DNA from 3 places in the Paenibacillus sp. D9 genome. Region 2 is predicted to be linked to each of the others. Evidence: riboswitches for the same ligand, from Rfam matches in the RefSeq annotation. Region 2 holds a riboswitch; each other region holds the start of a gene.
What was found. A riboswitch is a leader RNA that binds a small molecule or an ion and turns the genes downstream of it on or off. The one in region 2 is predicted to bind thiamine pyrophosphate.
Positions count from the first base shown of each region.

Region 1: linked by a shared signal. The riboswitch ahead of VE23_RS18480 (ECF transporter S component) and the one ahead of VE23_RS06265 (ABC transporter substrate-binding protein) in region 2 are both predicted to bind thiamine pyrophosphate.
Region 3: linked by a shared signal. The riboswitch ahead of thiC (phosphomethylpyrimidine synthase ThiC) and the one ahead of VE23_RS06265 (ABC transporter substrate-binding protein) in region 2 are both predicted to bind thiamine pyrophosphate.

Region 1 covers NZ_JZEJ01000001.1:4,109,817-4,117,300, reverse strand. Annotated here, with positions in the region: gene VE23_RS18505 (TetR/AcrR family transcriptional regulator) at 39-623, shown strand; gene VE23_RS18500 (ABC transporter permease subunit) at 836-1,657, shown strand; gene VE23_RS18495 (taurine ABC transporter substrate-binding protein) at 1,741-2,814, shown strand; gene VE23_RS18490 (ABC transporter ATP-binding protein) at 2,872-3,789, shown strand; gene ssuD (FMNH2-dependent alkanesulfonate monooxygenase) at 3,910-5,034, shown strand; TPP riboswitch at 5,095-5,204, shown strand; gene VE23_RS18480 (ECF transporter S component) at 5,358-5,963, shown strand; gene VE23_RS18475 (ABC transporter ATP-binding protein) at 5,968-7,484, shown strand, end outside.
Region 2 covers NZ_JZEJ01000001.1:1,333,758-1,341,241, forward strand. Annotated here, with positions in the region: gene VE23_RS06230 (GNAT family N-acetyltransferase) at 97-669, shown strand; gene VE23_RS06235 (MBL fold metallo-hydrolase) at 905-1,642, shown strand; gene VE23_RS06240 (TetR/AcrR family transcriptional regulator) at 1,620-2,189, shown strand; gene VE23_RS06245 (TatD family hydrolase) at 2,232-3,038, opposite strand; gene VE23_RS06250 (ABC transporter ATP-binding protein) at 3,035-3,811, opposite strand; gene VE23_RS06255 (ABC transporter permease) at 3,808-4,584, opposite strand; gene VE23_RS06260 (thiamine-binding protein) at 4,574-4,876, opposite strand; gene VE23_RS06265 (ABC transporter substrate-binding protein) at 4,906-5,988, opposite strand; TPP riboswitch at 6,133-6,241, opposite strand; gene VE23_RS06270 (GerAB/ArcD/ProY family transporter) at 6,317-7,484, opposite strand, start outside.
Region 3 covers NZ_JZEJ01000001.1:5,448,469-5,455,952, forward strand. Annotated here, with positions in the region: gene VE23_RS24360 (hypothetical protein) at 10-468, shown strand; TPP riboswitch at 747-851, shown strand; gene thiC (phosphomethylpyrimidine synthase ThiC) at 1,113-2,873, shown strand; gene VE23_RS24370 (ThiF family adenylyltransferase) at 2,866-4,095, shown strand; gene thiE (thiamine phosphate synthase) at 4,082-4,963, shown strand; gene VE23_RS24380 (thiazole synthase) at 5,204-5,995, shown strand; gene thiO (glycine oxidase ThiO) at 5,992-7,182, shown strand; gene thiD (bifunctional hydroxymethylpyrimidine kinase/phosphomethylpyrimidine kinase) at 7,176-7,484, shown strand, end outside.

The DNA.
Region 1 (7,484 bases), 2.8 Mb from region 2:
TACCGTCCGGTCCGTATAGTAACGGCAGGAGGTGCGCCATGGCCGCCGCTTCAAAACGAAACGCCATTCTCCGCATCGCCTGCAAGGTGGTGCGCGAGCAAGGAGCCTCCAAGCTGACCTTGGACGCCGTCGCCCGCGAGGCGGGCATCAGCAAGGGAGGCCTCCTGTACCACTTCCCCACCAAGGAAGCGCTCATCCAGGCGACGCTGGACGATTTCCTGGACCGCTTCGAAACCCAGACGGAGGCCAGGGCTGTGGAAGGCTGCGGATCCCATCCATGGACGCATGCCTATCTGACCCAGAGCTTCCAGACAAGCTCCGAAGACCTGGAGACGAGCGCCGCCGTTCTGGCAGCCGCTTCCGGCAACCCCGCCCTGCTGGCTCCCATGAGGGAAAGGTACGAGGCTTGGCAGAGCCGGATCGTCTCCGAAAGCCGCTCCCCCGCCTTGGCTACGATCGCCCGGCTGGCTGCGGACGGACTGTTCTTCTGCGAGCTGTTCCATCTCGCCCCGCTGGAGCCTCGGCTCCGCTCCGAAGTGCTCGACGCGCTGCTTGAACTGGCGGATGCACCGTCGTCATCACCGGCACGGCAACGGCAAGGAGTTCCAACCGAATATCCCTGATTCGATCCGACCAACGGAAGCATCAATCCTCGCAGCTAAGGGATTGATTTTTTTGCGTTTCAGCCTATCTCATCCTGCAATTCCATCGTGCCCGGCGCCTGATTTCTCCATGCGCCGGCGCCGGAAGCCGCTTCGCCGGGCGGACTTGTTCCCCGGCAGGCCGTCCGTCTAGCGCTTCGGCGCCCCATTCCTTGCAGAAAGGAGCATCTCTCATGGCCATAGCCCCATCCGCCGCGAACAAAAGGGAAGCAAGGCGCAGCCGCGCCGAGTCCCGCTTGCTGCCGGCAGCCGTCTCGGCCGGCTCCGTCCTGGCCGTCCTCCTGCTCTGGTGGCTGTCCGGACGCTTCGGCTGGGTCAGTCCGCTGTTTCTGCCGCCGCCCGCCGACGTCTGGGCCGCCTTCGCGGATATCGCGCAGCACGGCTACAAGGACTCGTCGCTCGCCGCCCATGTCGGAGCGAGCCTGCGCCGGATTCTGATCGCCATCGCGCTGGCGGCCGTCACGGCCGTGCCGCTCGGAATCCTGTGCGGACGCAACCGCTGGCTGAGGGCCGTATTCGATCCGTTCGTCGAATTCTACCGCCCTCTTCCCCCGCTCGCTTACTACTCGCTGCTCGTGCTCTGGTTCGGCATCGCCGACGAGTCCAAGATCGTCCTGCTCTTCCTGAGCGGCTTCTCGCCTCTGTTCATCGCCGCCGTCCACAGCAGCCGCCAGGTGCCGGCGGAGCGCATCAACGGCGCCCGCTCCCTGGGCGCGCGCGGCTGGAGACTGTACGCCTACGTCATCCTGCCGTCCTGCCTTCCCGATGTGCTGACCGGCCTGCGTACCGCCGTGGGCGTCACCTACTCCACGCTTGTCGCCGCGGAGATGGTCGCGGCCATCTCCGGCATGGGCTGGATGGTGCTGGACGCCAGCAAATATCTTCGCAGCGACATCATCTATGCCGGCATCATTCTCATGGGAATCATCGCGATCATCATCGATTCCTCTCTCCGGCTGCTGATCCGCAAGGCATCGCCGTGGGCTCGGGGCTGACAGCTTCCCAACCCGTTCAGCCGACCGTCCCCCTCTCTTTTCCAAGCTCCCCATTCCCCGATCAGATCAGGAGGCTCCATCCTATGAACAGACTTTCCCATTCCACCGGATTCCGCCGACAAGGACGCGGATTTCTCTATGCCCTTTCCCTCGCGCTTCTCCTGCTTGCGCTCACGGCATGCGGCTCATCCAGCGAAGGAAGCTCAGACCAAGGCGGCGGAAGCTCCGGCCTGCCCAAGGAAATCCGGATCGGCTATCAGGTCAGCCCGAACGGCGAGCTGATGGCCAAAGCTCTCGGACTGGCCGAGAAGAAATTTCCCGGCGTCAAAGTCTCGTGGCTGAAGTTCGACGCCGGCCGCGACGTCAACACTGCCATGGCGGGCGGCAGCATCGACTTCGGCATGGTCGGCACGCCGCCGGGAGCTTCCGGCATCGCGCAGGGACTGCCCGACGAGATCTATTACATCCACGACATCATCGGCGAGAGCGAGGCGCTCGTCGTGAAGACTTCCGCAGGCATCGGCAGCCTGGAGGATCTGAAGGGCAAGACGATCGCCACCACATTCAGCTCTACTTCCCATTTCAGCCTGCTCTCCGCCTTGAAGCAGAAGAACATCGATCCGTCGGGAATCAAGATCATCGACATGCCCGCCCCCGAAATGGCCGCAGCGTGGCAGAGGGGCGACATCGACGGAGCCTACATCTGGCAGCCCGTGCAGTCCAAGCTGATCGCGGACGGCGGCAAGGTCATCGTCACCTCCAAGGAAGTGGCGGCCGGAGGCGGCATTACCGGAGAATTCGGCGTCGTGAGCAAGGAGTTCGCCTCCAAGTATCCGGAAGCCGTCAAAGGCTACATCGAGGTGCTCGACGAGGGGACCAAGTATTACCGGGACCATGCCGAGGAAGCGTCCGGCCTGCTCGCCAAGGAGCTCGGCCTGTCCCCGGAAGAGACGCTGACGGCGATGAAGCAGATCACCGTGCTGGACGCCTCCGAGCAGACTCTTCCCGAGTATATGGGCACGCCCGACAAGCCCGGCGCCTTCGGGGCGCTGCTGAAGGAAACGGCCGATTTCCTCGTCGAGCAGAAGTCGATCAAATCCGCGCCCGGCCTGAAGACGTTCCAGGAAGCGATCCGAAGCGATCTTTATTTGAAGTAACGGCCTGAGGCGGGCGTATCGCCCGCATGCCATTACCGTCCTTAAGGAGGATCCGCCATGACCGTGACAGCCCAACGAACGGGCGCCGCATCCGTGCCTGTGCCGCCGCCCGGCGAAGCCGCTGCGGGCCGCATCCGTCTGGAGCATATCTCCCTTCGCTACGGCCCGGCTTCACCGACTGCCCCTTCCGTGCTGCAGGACATCGGCCTGGAGCTGGCGGGAGATGAATTCATCTGTGTCCTCGGTCCGTCCGGATGCGGCAAGTCCTCCCTGCTGAACCTGATCGCAGGGTATATCCAGCCGTCGGAGGGACGCATCGTCATTGACGGAGCACAGCATTCCGCTCCGGACACCAAGGTCGGCGTCGTCTTCCAGCATGCCAACCTGTTCCCGTGGCTTTCCGTTGCCCGCAATGTCGAGTTCGGCCTGAAAATGGCCGGCATGCCCAAAGCCGAGCGCCGCCGCAAGGCACAAGCCTATCTGGAGCTGGTCGGCCTTGCCTCCGCAGCGTCCATGTATCCCCACCAGCTGTCGGGAGGCATGAAACAGCGGGCCGCCATCGCCCGCACGCTGGCCGCCGACCCCAGCATCATCCTCATGGATGAGCCGTTCAGCGCGCTGGACGCCCTGACGCGCGAGTCCATGCAGACTCATGTCGGCGAGATCTGGAGGAAAACGGGCAAATGCATTCTTTTCATCACGCATGATGTCGACGAAGCGCTGCTGCTCGGCCGGCGCATCCTGCTCCTGCATCCGTCTCCGGGAAGGATCGTCGAGGACTTCGCCAATCCTCTGCATGCGGAAGGAAAGGCTCCGCTGCGATCCAGCCGGGAGTTCGCCGAGCTCCGCGAATGGCTGATCGGGCGCATCGCGGACGGGGCGCCGTCAGGCGCAGCCCGGCAAGGGCGCACCGGACGAGCGGAAGCCATGCCGCTGGGAGGCCCGTCCTCCAGGCAGGAGCCGTACCGTCCTTAGATTCATCGTTCAGACGGAAAGACGGGAGCTATTCCATTCCTAGGTTGCCAGCCTGCCGGGTGCTTCCCGTTCATAAATTCGACATCAGGCAAATCGGACAATAATGCAGGAGGAGACATCATGGAACTATTCTGGTACCTCCCTACAATGGGAGACGGGCGCTACTTGGGCACGACGCAAGGCGCCAAAATAACCGACTTGCCTTATTTCCGGCAAATCGCCCAGGCCGTCGACAGGCTCGGCTATACCGGCATGCTCGTGCCGACAGGCCATGCCTGCGAGGACGGCTGGGTCGTCGCATCCGCGCTCATGACCGCCACGGAGCGCCTGCGTTTTCTCGTGGCGGTCCGCCCGGCAGGCGTCTCGGTGACGATCGCCGCCCGCATGGCCGCTACGTTCGAGAGGCTCTCCTCGGGCAGGCTGCTCGTGAACGTCGTCACCGGCGGAGATCCGCATGAAATGCGGGGTGACGGCATTTTTCTGAGCCACGCCGACCGGTACGAGGCTACCGACGAGTTCCTGCAAGTATGGCATCGCCTGATGGCCGGCGAGGAGGTCACCTTCCGCGGCAGGCATATCCAGGTGGAAGGGGCCCGGCTCCAATACCCTCCCTTCGGCCGCAAGTCGCCGCCGCTCTATATCGGAGCCTCCTCGGAAGCCGGCCATGCCGTCGCCGCCAAGCATATCGACACCTATCTGACCTGGGCCGAAACGCCGGAGATGGTTGCGGCCAAAATCGCCGACGTCCGCTCCCGCGCCCAGGCTCTCGGCAGGCAGGTCGACATCGGCCTGCGGGTGCAGATCATCGTCCGGGAGACGGCGGAGGAAGCCTGGGCCGCAGCCCGCCGGCTCATCCGCCATGTCAGCGAGGAGGACGCCCGGAGCGCGCAGGCCGTGCTGGACCGGTTCGATTCGGTCGGGCAGCGCCGCATGACACAGCTGGTCCGCGACAGCGAAGGGCAGGACGAGATCGCTCCCAACCTGTGGACCGGCATCGGCCGCGTGCGCGGCGGCGTCGGCACCGCGCTCGTCGGCGATCCCGAATCGGTGGCGCTTCGCCTGAAGGAGTACGCCGCGCTCGGCATCGACAGGTTCATCCTGTCGGGCTACCCCCACCTGGAGGAGGCGTACCGCATCGCGGAGCTTCTGTTCCCGCTGCTGCCCGTGTCCAGCCCGACCCGCCCCCCGGAGCCGGACTGGTCGCCGATGGGCGAGCTGCTCGCGGAAAATATCGCTCCCCGCTGACCGCCGGCCATAATCCCTCTTGCCGCTTCCCGATTTTCACGTTATAGTAAGGACAATTTCCATAGCATGCATGGGGGCTCGATGAAGTCGGGCTGAGACTGCGGCCGTATGCCGCTGACCATTGATCTGATCTGGGTAATGCCAGCGTAGAGAGAATGCACCGCGCCGCCGGGCTTGCGCCCATCCTGCGCGGATATGCCTTTATTCCCTCTGCCCGCCGGCTTCCGGCGGGCTTTTCCTATGCCCCCGGAGGAGGTCGGGCCGGGTCAGCAGCCATCTGTGGGGAACATTCCAATTTTCCTTGAGAGGGAGTCTGATTTCTTATGTCCACCGCCATGCCCAATGCCGACCGTCCAAAAGGACTGACGCTCGCCGACATTCTCGTCACGCTTGTCGTAGCCGTCGTTTTCGGCATCATCTACCGCATCTGGAATCCGATGTACGACATTCTCAAGCCGCTCGGCCTGCATGCGGAGCAGCTCAGCTACGGCATGTGGTTCATGGCCGGCACCTTCGCCTTCCTCCTGATCCGCAAGCCCGGGGCCGCGCTGCTCGCCGAGACGGCCGCGGCCGCGCTGGAAGCGTTCATGGGCGGATCGTGGGGAGCCTCGACGCTCGTCTATGGAGTGCTGCAGGGTCTCGGAGCCGAAATCATCTTCGCCGCCTTCCTGTACCGGAAGGCAGGTCCGATCGTGACGGTCCTTGCGTCCCTGGGCTCCGCCGTCGTCTCCATCTTCATCGACGCGCATTACAGCTACATCGATAAAATGACCGCCTGGAACTACACCTTGTTCGTCTCCATGCGTCTGCTCGGCAGCGTCGTCATCGCCGGCCTGTTCGCCTGGGCGCTGGCCAAGGCGCTGGAGCGCACCGGCGTGCTGAGCCTCATCCGCCCGGCATCGGCCAAGGATTACGAGGCTCTCGGATAAGGCGATGAAAGCTGCAGACGTCATCCTAAAAGGCTGCATTCGCAGCCACACTCCGACGAACGGCGGGGAGATCGGCGCGGCTTCGACGCCGCTTGCAGCTCTCGCTCCCGCCATCGGGAGCGGCCGCTTGCCCTCTATGAATGCCTCCGGAACCGGCACCGAACGGCAGCGTCATGCCGACGAGGCTGTGCCTGCAGCGAAACGGCCGATGGCGCCCGTCCAACATGCCGGGCCTGCGGCGCGCGTAGAGAACCTGCGGCTCCGATATCCCGGAGAAGACACTCCGCTCCTCTTCAAAGGGCTGAGCCTGACCATCGAACGCGGCCAGAAGGTGCTGCTGCTCGGACCGAGCGGCTGCGGGAAGTCGACGCTGCTGCAGGTGCTCGGCGGCCTGGTGCCGGCGGCCATCCGCATCCCGATGAAGGCGGACTGCTGCCTTGTTCCCGCCCGGCCGGGCTATGTGTTCCAGGATCCGGATTCCCAGTTCTGCATGCCGTATGCCGACGAAGAAATCGCCTTCGCGCTGGAGAACGCGGGCATTGCGCGCGAGGAAATGCCGGCCCGCATCTCTCGCTGTCTCGAGGCTGTCGGCCTGTGCCTGGCAGACCCCCATTTCCCGGTAGCCGGCATGTCCCAAGGAATGAAGCAGCGGCTTGCCATCGCGGCCATGATCGCCATGGAGCCCGATGCTCTGCTGCTCGACGAGCCTACCGCCCTCCTGGACGAGGAGGGCACGCGGCAGGTATGGAGCTCGCTCCGCTCCGTCTGGGGCGGGCGGACCGTCATCATCGTCGAGCACAAGATTGCCGGCATCGCGGAAGATATGGACCGGGTCATTGTATTCGGACCCGACGGAAGCATCCAGGCCGACGGCTCTCCTCGCCTCGTGTTCCGGGAGCACCGGGATCTGCTGCGGGAATACGGCATCTGGTACCCCGGCTTCTGGGAGGACTACGATCGGAATGCCGCCATCCGCCCCGCAGCGACCGCTCCGTCGTCTGGCGTCCGTTCCGCCGAGCTGCTGCTCGAGCTGGACGGTCTGGAAGGATGGCGGGGCGGCCGGCCCAAGGTGCGGACCGGCCCGCTCGCAGTGAACGCCGGCGACTGGATCGCCGTCACCGGCGTCAACGGAGCCGGCAAGAGCACGCTGCTGCTCGCCATCATGAAGCTGATCAAGACCAAGGGAAGCCTGTACATTCCCGGCATTCCGGTCCAAAGCCTGAAAAAGCCCGGGGATATGGCCAAGCATGCCGCGCTGAGCTTCCAAAATCCCGAGTTCCAGCTCGTGACGGACTCCGTCCTCGACGAGCTCGCCTACTCCTTGCCGCGATCGCTGCGGGAACCGGAGCGCAGCAGCCGGGCAAGGACGCTCATGGAGAACTACGCGCTCGACGGCCTCGGCGGCCGCCATCCCTATCAGCTGTCGATGGGACAGAAGCGCAGGCTCAGCGTCGCAACGGCCATGGTCGGCGGCCAGCGCCTGCTGCTGCTGGATGAGCCGACCTTCGGCCTCGACGCGAG
Region 2 (7,484 bases):
GGGCTTCATTTCCAAGCCGAGTTCGGGTATCCTGACAGGACAGGCAGCCGACTGCTGTTATCGGCGCAGCCTGACGAGACAAGGAGAACGAATGCCATGATGGAACTGCTGCAGATTCCCCAGGAGGACTGTCCTGCACACCTGAAAGACCAGATCATAGCCTTCATGCGGACGGAATGGCCCCAAGCGTTCCAGGACGGGGAGCCCGTCGCTTGGCCAGGCAATCCGTCCACCCGGCCTTATTCGCTGATTTATGTCGACGATGGCGTCGTCATCTGCCATCTCGCCGTCCCTCGTACGACGATTTTTCATGAGGGAGAGACGTACGAAGCCTTTGGAATCAGCGAAGTGCTGACGAATCCGCTCTATCGCCGGAAAGGCTTCGGCCTGAAGCTGATCCGGGAAGCCTTTTCCTACACGATGGCGCAAAACGCCGATGTCAGCCTGTTCACCTGCCATCCGGATCTGGTCTCCTTTTATTCCCGGGGCGGATGGGAACGGGCCGACGGGCTGGCCTTGATCGGCGGCACGCGCGAGCGGCCTTTCCGCAGCGATTCCCTCGGCCTCGCGACCATGCTTCATCTCGCGTCCCCGAGAGCCCGCAGCCGTCGCGATGCGTTCCGATCAGGCGGCGTGCAGCTGGAGCTCGGCGAACGAATGCTATGGTAGGCGACTTGATCTCACGGCAGCCACATGACAGCGGCAGAACCGGGCTTGGGAGCCCAAACGGTTCTGCCGCTGTTTTTATGCTGGCGGTCTTCTTCATAGGGAGGAACGAATGGCCGCATCCTGCAGCTCCTTATCCATCCAAGGGAACCGCTCGGAAATGGGGGCTTGCAAAAGCTAATTGCATTAGTTATATTAAAGCTAATTAGATTAGTTTTCAATAAAAGGAGCGGCCCCCATGAAAACGGTTCGTCATCAAACGGTGCACCAGCTGGCTTTCCTTCCCCGCCTGTTCCCGGTCAACGCTTATTTCGTCGAAGAGGAAGACGGATTGACGCTGATCGACGCCGCGCTTCCCTACAGCTCGAAGGGCATTATGGAAGCGGCCAAAATCATCGGCAAACCGATCACCCGCATCGTGCTGACGCATGCCCACGGCGACCATGTCGGAGCGCTTGACGCTCTCAGAGAAGCCCTTCCTTACGTTCCCGTCTACCTGTCGGCCCGGGATGCCAGACTGCTCGACGGGGATTTGTCTCTGGACGAGGGAGAACCGTCCACTCCGATCCGCGGCGATATTCCGAAGAAGGTGAAGACCCGCCCCGACGTGCTGCTGCGGGACGGAGACCGGATCGGTTCGCTGACCGCCATCGCCGCACCCGGACACACTCCCGGCTCGATGGCGTTTCTCGATGCGCGGAGCCGCGCGCTCGTTGTCGGGGATGCGTTCCAAGTCCGCGGCGGCTTCGCCGTCAGCGGCCAGATGCGGATTTTGTTCCCATTTCCGGCCATGGCTACCTGGAACGCGGACGCTGCGCTGGAGTCTGCCCGCAAGCTCGCCGCGCTCAAGCCCTCGCTTATCGCTGCCGGGCATGGACGGATGATACAGCAGCCCGCAGCCGTTCTGGAGCGGGCCATCCGGCAAGCCGAATTCCGCCAAGGAGGCAAAAGCCATGTCGCCGCGAATCGGTCTTGATCAAGGGACGCTGCTGGGAGCGGCGGCCGAGCTGGCCGACGCCCAAGGCTTCGAGGCCGTAACGCTGGCGTCGCTGGCCCAGAAGCTGAATGTCCGCTCTCCCTCTCTCTACAATCATGTCGCGGGACTGCCCGAGCTTCGGAGACTGCTCGCCCTGAACGCGCTGGAGCGGCTTAACGAACGCCTCGCGCTGGCGCTCGACGGCAAGCAAGGCGACGAAGCCTTGAAATCGTTCTGCGCCGCTTATCTTCAGTTCGCGCGATCGCATCCTGGGCTTTATGAGGGGATCCAAAGGGCTCCCGAGCCGGACGACGAGCAGCTTCAGCAAGCAGGCGGCACCATCGTGCGGCTTGCGCTCGAAGCCATGTCGGGCTTCGGGCTGCAGGGCGATGCCGCCATCCACGCGGTGCGCGGCATCCGCAGCCTGCTGCATGGCTTCGCCTCGCTGGAAAGAATCGGAGGCTTCGGCATGCCGCTTGACCTCAACGTTACGTTTCGCATGCTGGTGGATACGTACATGGAGGGACTTCGCCAGCTGGCAAAATAACCGAAGCGGCGCCCGGATAGAATCCGGGCGCCGCCTTTGTGTTCAGGAAAAATACAATCTGCGCGCGTTCGCGGCCAGCATAGAGGCAGCCTCCCGCTCGTCCATTCCTCTCAGACGGGCAATCTCCCTGACCGACTCCCGAATCATAAGGGGATGGGTCGCCTGCCCGGCGAACGGCCCTTCGAACGGCCAGGGACCGTCCGTCTCCGTCATGAGGCGCTCAAGCGGGTATGTGGCGGCAAGCAGGCGGATTTCCTCCTCGTACAGCACATCCGGAGTGAGCGAGACGTACCATCCGGCATCCGCAAGCATTCTCGTCGTGGCCTCATCTCCCTTGTACCAGTGAAAATGCGCGCGTGCGACGCCGAATTCCCGCAACAGCTCCACCGCCTTGGCGGCATCCTCGTAGACGGCGTGCAGAATGATCGGACGGCCGGTGTCGGCGGCAAGGGAGACGAATTCCCTCAAGATGCGCAAGTACCCGGATTCGTCGAACCCTTTTCCCTCCGCTTGCGCTTCCGTCCGCATGTAATAGGGAAGTCCGACCTCTCCGATCGCGAACGCTTCCCCGGCTTCATGGCGATTCCGGATCCAGGCCAGAAGCGCCTGCATTTCGGCCTCGTCCGGCAGCTCCTGCTCGGGATGCCAGCCATAAGCGGGCATGATCCGGCCCGGATGCCGCCCGGCCAGCTTGCGCGTCCGCTCGGCGGAATCCAGATCCATGGATACGGCCACGACAGCGGCCACGCCGCCGTTGAACGACTGCTCGAGCATCGCTTCCAGCTCATCCGCAGCATACTGCTCCAGATGGATATGGGCATCGACGAGAGGCAGATGGATCGGTTTCATAACGGCATATCCCCCTCTTCCAGGCTTCCGAGCGATTCATAGAGAGACTCCTTCAGCTCGCCGAACCGCGGATCGCTTCCCAGCTTTGCGCTGCGCGGCCGCGCAAACGGAACCTGGAGCTCCCGAACGACGACGGCCGGCGATGCCGACAGGACGAGAACGCGGTCGGACAGCAGCAGCGCCTCCTCGATGGAATGCGTGACGAACAGCACCGAGCGGCGCTCCTCCTCCCACAGCGACAGCAGCCAGCGCTGCATCCGCTGCCGCGTCAGCGCATCAAGCGCGCCGAACGGCTCGTCGAGCAGCATGAGCGGCTGCGGCGACAGCAGCGCGCGCAGGAACGAGACTCGCTGCTGCATGCCGCCGGACAGCACATGCGGGTAAGAGCGGGCATAGGCTTCCAGTCCGAGCCTGCGCAGCCCCTCGTCGGCGAGGCGCTTCGCTTCGGCGCGGTCTCGGCCCGCGATGCGCAGCGCCAGCTCGATGTTGCCCCGGACCGTGCGCCACGGCAGCAGGGCTGCCTGCTGCGGCATATACGCGGCGCGGCCGGCTCCCTCCGAAGCCGGCTTCCCGGCGAGCATAATTTCGCCGGAGTCCGGCCGCTCCAGCCCCCCGATGAGGCTGAGCAGCGTCGTTTTGCCGCTGCCGGAAGGGCCGACGAGCGAGACGAATTCGCCTTCGCCCACCGTCAGGCACACTCCGCCAAGCACCTCGACGCGACGGCCCCCGCTGCCGAACGACTTGCGCAGATTCCGTATTTCCAGCACGTTCATCTTCCATCCTCCTTGCGCGGCCGCCAGCGCAGCGTCAGCTTCTCCGCGCCTGCGACGGCCGCGAACAGCATCAGGCTGAGCATCACGACAAGCGCGACTCCGGCGAATACAAGCGAAGTCTTGAAGCCCTTGGAGGACAGCAGCATGAAGTAGCCGAGCCCCCGGTCGGAGCCGATCCACTCCGCCACGACCGCGCTCGTCACGCTGTACGAAGCCGCAATCTTGAGGCCCGAGAACAGCTGCGGCAGCGCGCCCGGCAGCTCCAGGCCGAGGAAGCGGCGCCAGCGGCCCGCTCCGATCATCCGCATGTACCGCTCCAGGCCCGGGTCGGCTCCCTGCAGGCCGCCGAGCATGGCGACGCAGACGGGAAAAAAGCAGACGAGCATGACGAGCAGCAGCTTCGGCAGCAGTCCGAAGCCGAACCAGATGACGAGCAGCGGCCCGATTGCGATGACAGGAATGTTCTGCGACAGGACGAGCAGCGGATAGAAGCCCGATCGCACGAGCGGCAGCAAATGCAGGACAGCTCCCAGCAGCAGGCCTGCGGCCGCGCCCCCGGCGAAGCCGAGCAGCGTCAGGCTCAAGGTCGCACCCGTGTGCTGCGCCAGCCTCGGGCGCGCCGACCAGGCATCCCGGGCGATATCGCTCGGGGCGGGCAGCAGCCACGCCTCCGTCCCGGACAGACGCACGGCCGCCTCCCACAAGAGCAGGAAGGCGGCCATGACGACGACCGGAGGCAGCAGAGCCCTCCAGCGTATCGTTCTACTGTCCATCCGGGTATTTTTCCAGCAGCCGGTCCATCGAGGCGCCGTTCTCCGGGTTGTAGTATATCTTCACCTGAGAGATGACGGAGGGGCAGCCCATCGCCGCCATCTCCTTGCTCATCTCCGCGACGACGGCGAGCAGGCGCACGAGGTCGCCCTCCATCGTCGTCTCGAGCGGCGCGACGCGGTACGGCACGCCGGCCTCCTTGATGATCTCGATCGCCCGGTCCACGTACGGAAGCACGCTTTCCCCGCCGGGCGTCGTCGGCAAAATCTGAATGCTTACAAGCGCATTGGCCATATCCGGTTCCCTCTCCCCGTCAGCCGGCATCAGGATGCCGGCAAGTAATCGTTCGTGAACGCCTTGGACAGATCCGGCAAGGTGTCCAGCAGCTTGTGCTCATGCATCCACTCGGCATAATTCGTCCAGACTTCCGCCTTCTGCTCGCCCCAGCGCGGAGCGTCATCCTGATATTTGGGGCTCAGCCACTTCTGGCTGGCGCGCACCAGCTCCGGATTGAGGTCCGGAACGGCCTTGATCAGGATGTCCGCGGCGGCGTCGGGTTCGGAGATCGCGTAGGCGTAACCCTCGGAAGCTCCGGCCATGAACGCCTTCACCACATCAGGGCTTTCCTGGATCAGCTTTTCGCTCGTTTCCAGCACCGGCGTGTAGTAATCCAGCTTCTTGCTGTAGTCGGTCAAGTACACCATGTTCAGCTTCTCCCCGCGCAGCTCCGCCTCCACCCCTGTCCAGGCGTAATAGATCCAGGCGAAGTCGATATTCCGCTTCACGGCGGTGAAGAAGTCCGCGTTGCCCATGTTGACGATCTTGACCTTGCCGACATCGGCGCCCTGCTCCTGCATGAGCGAGGAGATGACCTCCTGCTCGACCGGGGCTCCCCAGCCGCCGTAGGTTTTGCCCTCGAATGCCTTCGGCTCCTTGATGCCCTTGGCCTCCGGCGAAGCAAAGCCGGAAGTGTTGTGCTGGATGACGGCCGCCAGCGACACGAGCGGCAATCCCTCGCTGCGGGCGAGCGTAATGTTCTCCTGGTAGCCGACGCCGAATTCAGCCTCTCCCTTGGCGACCAGCGTGTCGGCGGCCGTCCCCTCCGGCGGCTGCACGATCTCGACGTCGAGGCCGTGGTTCAGGAAAAAGCCCTTGTCCCGGGCGACGTACAGGCCGGTATGATTCGTGTTCGGCGTCCAGTCGAGGACGACCTTCACCTTCTTGACCGGCGCGGACGTGCTCGTTCCGGCGCTGCCGGAAGGCGCAGGCGTCGCTGTGCCGCTGTTCCCGCTGCCGTTGTTCCCGCCGCTTGCGCCGTTCCCGTTCCCGCCGCAGCCTGCCAGCAGCGTCGCCAGAACAAGTGCGGCCAGCCCCGCTTTTTTGCCCATCCTGCTTGAAATGCCCATGTTGCTTCCCCTTCTTTCTCTCGCAGCCGTGAGCCCGCCCGGGCCTTGTCCGGAGCGCCAGCATGAGAGGAACAATAAAAAAAGACGTCTCCCAAGGAAGACGTCTTCGTCACGTGAATCCTGTTGCGCCCGAGGGCGGCAAAAGGCTCGGATGACATGCGGTTCCTACGCTGGCATTATCCAGATCAGGTTTAACGGGTCGGGATGCTTCTCCCCTCTCAGCCGGCGTACGCCAGCTCCCCAGGCTCATTCGGTTGTCAATAGAGCCATTATAGCAGAGAAGCCTTTTATTGCAACCTTCCGTGTCGAAATTTGCGGGCGCGCGGCATCACGTAGAGCCGGCTTCCGGACTTTCCGAGCCTGAAGACGGCTGCTTGGCGTCAGAGTCGGCAGGCGCTCCGCGAGCCTTGTTCCGCTCGCCGTTTTTGCCGTCAGAGCCAGGACTCTCGTCCTGCTGCCCGTCCTGGCTTCCGGCCTTTTCGGCGCTCCCATCGGCTCCTGCCTTCCCGTTTCCCGGCTGTCCGCTTCCGCTTGCCTCGGCTCCGCCGGCCGCCGCATTCTCGGCTCCGCTTTGGCCGCTGCCGCTCTGACCGCCGGCCTCCCGGCCCTTGGCCTGACCGCCGGCTCTCGCCTTTGCGCCGCCTTGCCCCGCTTGCCGCTGCGCTTTCTTTTTGACCCATCCGATTCCCATGACGAGCATGAGCAGCGGCAGCGCGATCTGGTAATAGGGACTGAATTTCAGGTAGACGGTCATGCCCGTCCACAAATGCTGCGACATGATCGGCTCCAGGAAGCTTGCCGTGAAGATGAGCGGGGCCATGACGAGGGCGCCGGCCCGATAGGGAACTCCCCAGGCTGTCCGCAAAGCGATGACCGAACCGAAAAACAGTCCCGTAGCCTTGACGTACAGCCCGATGTACAGCAGCAGCGTCACAAGAATATCGAGCCGCTCCAGAAAGTTGAACAGCCGGATCTGCTCCACCGCCTCCAGCGTCGGAAGCGCGGGGAGCCGGTACAGCTCCGGACCGAGCACCATCATCAGCACCATGTTGACCGCGATCAGGAACAGCGAGACGCCGATGTAGGCGCCATAGGACATCGCGCCTGTGGACGGGGAGCGTCTGGCATAGGTCCAGAACATCATCAGCACCATGACCTGTCCGAACGGAAACGGCAGGATATCGGGAAACGCCGCGTGCAGGACCGGCCTGAAGCCGTTCTCCAGCACAGGCCGCAGACGGTTGAAGTCGAGCAGGCCCGACGCCAGAAACAACCCCAGAAGGGAAATGTAGCTGACGGCCAGCACCGGAATCAGCACTTGGTTGACCCGGAAAAACGCCTCTACTCCCTGCCTGGCGGTGTAGTAGACAATTCCCGTCAAAACCAGCATCGTGCACCACATCGGCGTCTGGGGCAGCAACGTGGCGGAGATCAGCTCCCCGAAGTCGCGCACGTTGCGCATCGACTCCAGGGCGAAGACGACAGCCAGCGCAGCG
Region 3 (7,484 bases), 4.1 Mb from region 2:
TTTAATAATATGGGTGTAACTGATGTGAAAGATATTCCGGGAGGTAAGGTAGGGAAGTTACTTTTGGAGAAGAACTGGCAAAGATGGGAAGTTGAAGTTGGCAGTGACTTGTCATCTAAGTATTATGTTGAATCAATCTCTGACAGTATCAATGGATTTCGTATACTGCTTTCCGATGCAAATGATGAATCTAAAAGAGTAGAGGTACTATTCGAGGATTCAGTACGTGCGTACAGAAGTACAGATGAAAGTTTTAGTACGATAAATAATCTTGATGGGCGATACGGCACAGAGTTCTTTAGTGACAATACCTTCTTCAAGGTGACTAATTCGGAATACATTCATTGGCTATCACTACAGTCATATGGGATTGCTGAATCAGAAACTTTCTTTCACTTTTCTTTTTTAGCGGTTGATTCTATTGTGGATGTAATTGCCGCATACGAACCGAAGGCTTCAAAATTATAGAGCTTTATGAGGCTGTTTCTAAGCTAACCGCTTTATTTTTTGGTGGGGCTACCCAGTGTGTCGAATAAAGGCATCATTCAGCCAATAATACATCTAATCTATGTTCATGCATGTATATAAATTTCATGAGTCTGTTGTGCGTGCGTCAATGCTTTACTTTTGCACCCTAAATAGCGCTATGACGATACATTCACCTTTGGTGAGTTTACACAAAATTCTTTACAGACCTGTTGGTCACTAGTTGACAACTTCCCCCACCCGACTTATAGTCATACCAAGATATCCACTAGGGGCGCCCGCACGGGCTGAGATAAAGCGTAAGCTTTGGTCCCTTCGAACCTGATCTGGGTCATGCCAGCGTAGGAAAGTGGTCGAACATGCCTTTTATTTGGCCTGTGCCTCTTTTCGCCGCTTCCAGACCGGAGGCGGCTTTTTGCCGTCCTTCGGCGGGAGGCGGCGGAGAAATAGGCGCAACCAATCTGCTTGCCGCAATCTGCCGATGAAGGCGGAAGCGGCCAGTAGAGTGTCCCGGACAGCCTGCGTTTTTCGTGCAGACCATCGGGAACTAAAGGCATGACCGGCATTTCCAAGCGTGCAGCCCCCTGGCGGATATCATCATCCGTTAAGGGGGCTTTTGATTATCCATGGCCATACATACCGAGCCGCTGCCGGGCAGCCGCAAAGTCTACATGCAGGGAAGCCGGGAGGATATCATGGTTCCGATGAGGGAAATCGCGCTGTCGGACAGCGAGGTGCGGGGAGTTTCCATCCCGAATGAGCCTCTGCGAATCTATGACGCAAGCGGTCCTTACACGGACACCGATTACGAGGCAGATGTCGCGAGAGGCTTGCCGCTCATGCGAAGGAGCTGGATCGCAGAACGGGCGGATACGGAGGAATACGAGGGCCGAATCGTCCTTCCCGAGGACAACGGCTTCTCCGACGCAGTCAAGGCGGCCGCAAGGGGAGCGGATATTTTCCCGCCATCCGGCAGGCTGCCGCGGAGAGCCCTGACTGGGAAAAATGTCACCCAATTGCATTACGCAAGGCAGGGCATCGTGACTCCCGAGATGGAGTTCATCGCCTTGAGGGAAGGGATGGAAGCTGAATTCGTACGCTCCGAGGTCGCGGCGGGAAGAGCGGTCATTCCGGCCAACGTCAACCATCCCGAGAGCGAGCCGATGATCATCGGGCGGCATTTCCACGTGAAGATCAACGCCAACATCGGCAACTCCGCCGTGACCTCCTCGATCGAGGAGGAGGTGGAGAAGATGACGTGGGCGACCCGCTGGGGGGCCGATACGATCATGGATTTGTCCACCGGCAAGAACATCCATACAACGAGGGAATGGATCATCCGCAACTCCCCGGTTCCGGTCGGGACCGTGCCGATCTATCAGGCGCTGGAGAAGGTGAACGGCAAGGCGGAGGACCTCAACTGGGAGGTGTTCCGCGATACGCTGATCGAGCAGGCGGAGCAGGGAGTCGATTATTTCACCATCCATGCCGGCGTGCTGCTCCGATATGTGCCGCTGACCGCGAAGCGCGTTACGGGCATCGTCAGCCGGGGAGGCTCCATCATGGCCGCCTGGTGCCTCGTCCACCATAGGGAGAACTTCCTGTACACGCATTTCGAGGATATCTGCGAAATCATGAAAGCTTACGACGTGACCTTCTCGCTGGGCGACGGGCTGAGGCCGGGATCGATCGCGGACGCCAACGACGAGGCGCAGTTCGCGGAGCTGGACACGCTCGGCGAGCTGACCAAGATTGCCTGGAAGCATGATGTGCAGGTCATGATCGAAGGTCCGGGCCATGTTCCGATGCATCTGATCAAGGAAAATATGGACCGCCAGCTCGCGGTCTGCGACGAGGCTCCCTTCTACACGCTCGGTCCGCTCACGACGGACATCGCGCCGGGCTACGACCATATCACAAGCGCGATCGGGGCGGCGATGATCGGCTGGTTCGGTACGGCGATGCTTTGTTATGTGACGCCCAAGGAGCATCTGGGGCTGCCGAACCGGGAGGATGTGAAGGAAGGCGTCATCACCTACAAGATCGCCGCCCACGCCGCCGATCTCGCCAAGGGCCATCCGCAGGCGCGAAAGCGCGACGACGCTCTGTCCAAGGCCAGATTCGAATTCCGCTGGCGCGACCAGTTCCATCTGTCGCTCGATCCCGAGCGGGCTATGAGCTACCACGACGAGACGCTCCCTGCGGAAGGCGCCAAGAGCGCTCATTTCTGCTCCATGTGCGGGCCGAAGTTCTGCAGCATGAGGATCACGCAGGACATTCGGGATTACGCGGAGAGGGAAGGGCTGGACACGGCGGAGGCGATCGAGGCGGGCATGAAGGAGCAGGCGGAGGCGTTCAAGGCCGGAGGCGGCAGCATCTATGCTTGAGCAGGCGGCAACAAGCCGATCCGAGGCGCAAGAAGCCATTCAGGAACGGTATTCCAGGCAAATCCGCTTTGCTCCCATCGGTTGGAAAGGACAGCGGCGGATCGGCCAGGCCGTCGTGCTTGTCGCCGGTACCGGCTCGCTCGGAGCTTCGCTGGCGCAGCATATGGCCCGGGCCGGGGTAGGCGAGCTGCGGCTTGCCGACCGCGACTACGTGGAATTCAGCAATCTGCAGCGCCAGATGCTGTTCGACGAAGAGGATGCCCGGCTGGCGCTTCCCAAGGCGGAGGCCGCCGCGCGGAAGCTGAGACGGATCAACGGCATGGTGGAAGTCAAGGCGTTTGCCGCCGATTTCACGGCCCCCGGCGTGCTGGAGAAGATCGCGTGCGGCTGCGATCTGGTGCTGGACGGTACGGACAATGCCGCGGCCAGGCTTGTGCTGAGCGAATACGGCTTCCGTGCCGGCATTCCTTTCCTGTACGGCGGCGTCGCCGGGGCGGCCGGAATGAGCGCTCCGCTCATTCCCGGCGCGACCTGCTGCCTGCGCTGCCTGATCGGCGGCGAGGAGGAGCAGGACAGCGGGCAGACCTGCGAGACGGCGGGCATGATCTCGCCGGCCGTGGAGATGGTCGCGGCGCTGCAGGCGGCTGAAGCGCTCAAATGGCTGGCAGGCGATAGGGAAGGTATGCGCCGGACGCTCGTCTCCGCCTCTGTGTGGCCATACGCGATGCGCGAAACGAAGCTGCCCGGACCGTCAAGGCTCTGTTCGATCTGCGGCAACGCAAGAGCGGTGCAGGAACGGAGGGGGGGAGGGACACGTCCGGGAACGCAGGATGCTTGGCGGGAGGATGAAGAAGCGGAGTCTCTATGGGGAACAGGTCGAGAGCTCCTTCCGAAAGCAGCCTCGGAAGCAGCCTCGGAAGCAGCCGGAAGCACCCGCCGCCAGAACATAGCCGTTCTGTGCGGCCGCGATTCGTTCCAGCTGCAGCTGGAGCCTGCCGAACCCGGAACGTATGAGAAAAGGCTGGAGAGGCTGGGCTGCCGGCTGACGCTAAATCCTTATCTGCTGCGGGCAGCGCTCCCGGACAACGGGAAGCTTGTCGTGTTTCCGGACGGCAGAGTGCTTGCGCAAGGCGCGGCGGACCCTGACACGGCTTGGGAATGGTGTCGGCATTATTTGGGCGCGGATGCGCCGGAGAGAGAGGCCAAGGATGAAGAAGCTTGAGTTCAGCCTGTACGTCATTACGGGCGAGGGCTGCCATCCCGGAAGAAGGCTGGAGGATGTCATGCGGGAGACGCTTGAGGGGGGAGCCGATATCCTGCAGCTGCGGGACAAAAAAGCTTCGCTGCGGGAGCTGGGAGAGAAAGCGGGCCTGCTGCGCAGGCTTACGAGGGAGTACGGAGTGCCGTTCATCGTGAACGACCATCCCCTGCTCGCGCTTGAATCCGATGCCGACGGCGTCCATCTCGGCCAGGACGATCTGTCCATCGCGGATGCGAGGGAGCTGCTCGGTCCGGAACGGATCGTCGGAATCAGCACCCACAGCCTGGAGCAGGCCTTGAAGGCCGAGACGGCCGGCGCCGACTATATCGGAGTCGGGCCGGTGTATCCGACGGCAACCAAGCCGGGCCGGGCGGCGGTCACGTTGGAATACGTCCGCCAGGCTGCGCGGCATGTTCGCATTCCATGGACGGCAATCGGCGGCATCCATCCCGGCAATGCAGGCGAGGTGCTCGCCGCAGGGGCGAGGAGATTGTGCGCCGTCTCCGCGGTTGTCGGCAGCTCCGATCCCGCAGCTGTCTGCCGGGAGCTGCGGAGCCTGATCGCTGCCGCAAGCGAGGCTGCAACCGGTCGGACCGACTCATCCGAGGCTGGTTCCCGACCGGGCCATCCGCTTCGCCTCACATTGAACGGCAAGGAAATCTTTACGCATTCATCGACTCTGCAGGAGCTGGTCGAATTTCACGGCCTGTCCGGCCAGAGAATTGTCGCCGAAGCGGATGGAATCATCCTGGCGCGCGGAAATTGGAGCCGCCATCGGCTGGCGGATGGAATGCAGATCGAGCTGGTCCACTTTGTAGGGGGAGGCTGAGTGATGGAAGATCAAATGGGGGTTCAAGCTGAGCCGCGAACAGAGGCTCGAACAGAGGCTCAGACAGAGGCTCAGACAGAGGCTCAGACAGAGGCTCAATCAGAGACTCAAACAGTGGCTCGAACAGAGGCTCAGACAGATGCTTTGGTCGTAGTTCAAACAGAGCCTCGAACGGGTTGTCCAACCGCTGTCGATTCGAAGCTTCAGCCTGAGCTGGAGCTGGGCCGGGATGTCTGGACAGTGGGCGGGACAAGGCTCTCTTCGCGATTCTTCCTCGGAACGGGCCGTTTCCCGAGCCCGGCCGTCATGCAGCAGGCGCTCCGGGCAAGCGGTGCGGAGGTCATTACGTTCGCCGTCCGCCGCGTCAACCTGGAGCAGCTTGAAGACGATTCGATCCTGCAGCATCTGCCCGAAGAAAAGCGGATCTACCTCCCCAATACGTCGGGCGCAGGCAATGCGGACGAGGCGGTGAGGATCGCGCGCCTGGCCAGAGCGGCAGGGCTCGGCAGCTGGATCAAGGTGGAGATCAGCGCCGATTCCCGCACGCTGCTGCCCGACCCGCTGGAGACTCTGCGAGCGACGGAAAGGCTTGTCGCCGAAGGCTTTACGGTGCTGCCTTACACCTCCGACGACCCCATCCTCTGCCGGAGACTGGCCGAAGCCGGAGCGGCGGCCGTCATGCCGGGCGGCGCACCGATCGGAACCGGGCTCGGCATCCTGAACCCGTACAACCTCGGACTGATCGCGGAGGAATCGCCGGTCCCCGTCATCGTGGACGCCGGAATCGGCTCGGCGAAGGACGCCGCTCAGGCGATGGAGCTGGGGGCATCGGCCGTGCTGGCCAATACGCCGGTGGCGCGGGCGGCTGATCCGGTGGCGATGGCCGAAGCGATGGCGCTCGCGATCCGCGCCGGCCGGCTGGCCAGGCTGGCCGGCCGCATCCCCGCGCTTCCCTATGCTTCTGCGAGCAGTACGGAAGCCGGCGCTCTGTACACGCGCCAAGCCGATCGCTCGGGAGCGTGGAGGCTGTGAAGGAAAGGGTGCTTATCCTCGGAGGCGGCATCATCGGGCTGAGCTGCGCTTACGAGGCGGCCAGAGGCGGAGGCCGCGAGGTGACCATCATTGAAAAGGGCGGCTTCGGCGGCCAGGCAACGGGAGCGGCGGCGGGCATGCTGGCACCGTTCTCGGAAAATGCCGACCAGCCGGACGCTTTCTTCCATCTTTGCGCCGGCAGCCTGCTCCGTTACCCGGATTGGACGGCAGCAATCGAGGAAGCCAGCGGCATGAAGGCCGGGCTCAAGCGCACCGGCAGCGTCGGCGTCGCTTATCATGAAGCGGATCTGCTCCCGCTGCGCTCGAGACTGGACTGGCAGCGGGCGGCCGGCAGCGGAGCCGAGCTGCTGAGCGCCGCCGAGCTCGCCCGTATGGAGCCGCTTCTCGCGCGGGGAGCGGCGGGCGGCATCTACACGCCGTCCGAAGCCCATGTCGAGGCTCCCCGCCTCGCTGCAGCGCTGGCCGAGGCTTGCAGGCTGGCCGGGATCAGGATGATAGGCGGAGCCGGCAGCCTGCGGGAGCTTGCTTTGCGGACATCCGGTTCCGGGGAGCGGTCCGTCGCTCTCTCGACCGATTATTCCGGAGAGCACGAGGCGGACAGGCTGTTGATCTGTACCGGAGCCTGGTCCGGGGAATTCGAGGTGATGTTCGGCTTGCCGGAGTCCATTCATCCGATTCGCGGTCAGATCTGCGCTTTCGACGTGCCCGACGGAGCGGTCAGGCATATGGTGTTTTCGAGTCAGGCCTATTGGGTCGGCAAATCGGGGAACGCCCTCGTATGCGGAGCTTCCGAAGATGTTGCCGGATTCGACGCCTCGGTCACGGAGAAGGGAATCGGGCGGCTGGAGCGGTGGAGCAGCCGGATATTCCCTTTCCTGGAAGGCGCGCGACCAAAGCTGCGCTGGGCCGGGCTGAGGCCGGCCACACGCGACGGGCGTCCAATGATCGGCGCCTTGAGCGATCATCCCCAGGTCATCGTGGCGGCCGGCCATTACCGAAACGGCATACTGCTTGCACCTGCGACCGCTGCGGCCGTAGGGGAGCTGCTGGATGGAACGAAGCCGGAATGGATCGCCTCCTTCTCCCCGGAACGATTCGCGGCAGCGGCCAGAGGCGGCGCGGAGACTGGCCGAAACCTTCCGATGAGGGAGGAATTCCTTTGCTAGAGACTGCTGTCGGGCAAGGCGACGGGCTGCGGGGAGGCGGCATCCGGAAAGTGCTGACGATCGCAGGCTCGGATTCCGGTGGAGGCGCGGGCATTCAAGCGGATCTGAAGACGTTCCAGGAGCTCGGCACATTCGGCATGAGCGTCATCACTGCGGTGACGGCGCAAAATACGGTCGGCGTGCACGGAGTCTACCCCCTTCCGGTTGAAGCGGTAGAGGCTCAGCTCGACGCCGTCTTGGGCGATATCGGAGTCGATGCCGTCAAGACGGGCATGCTGTTCTCGCCGGAGATCATCCATGCG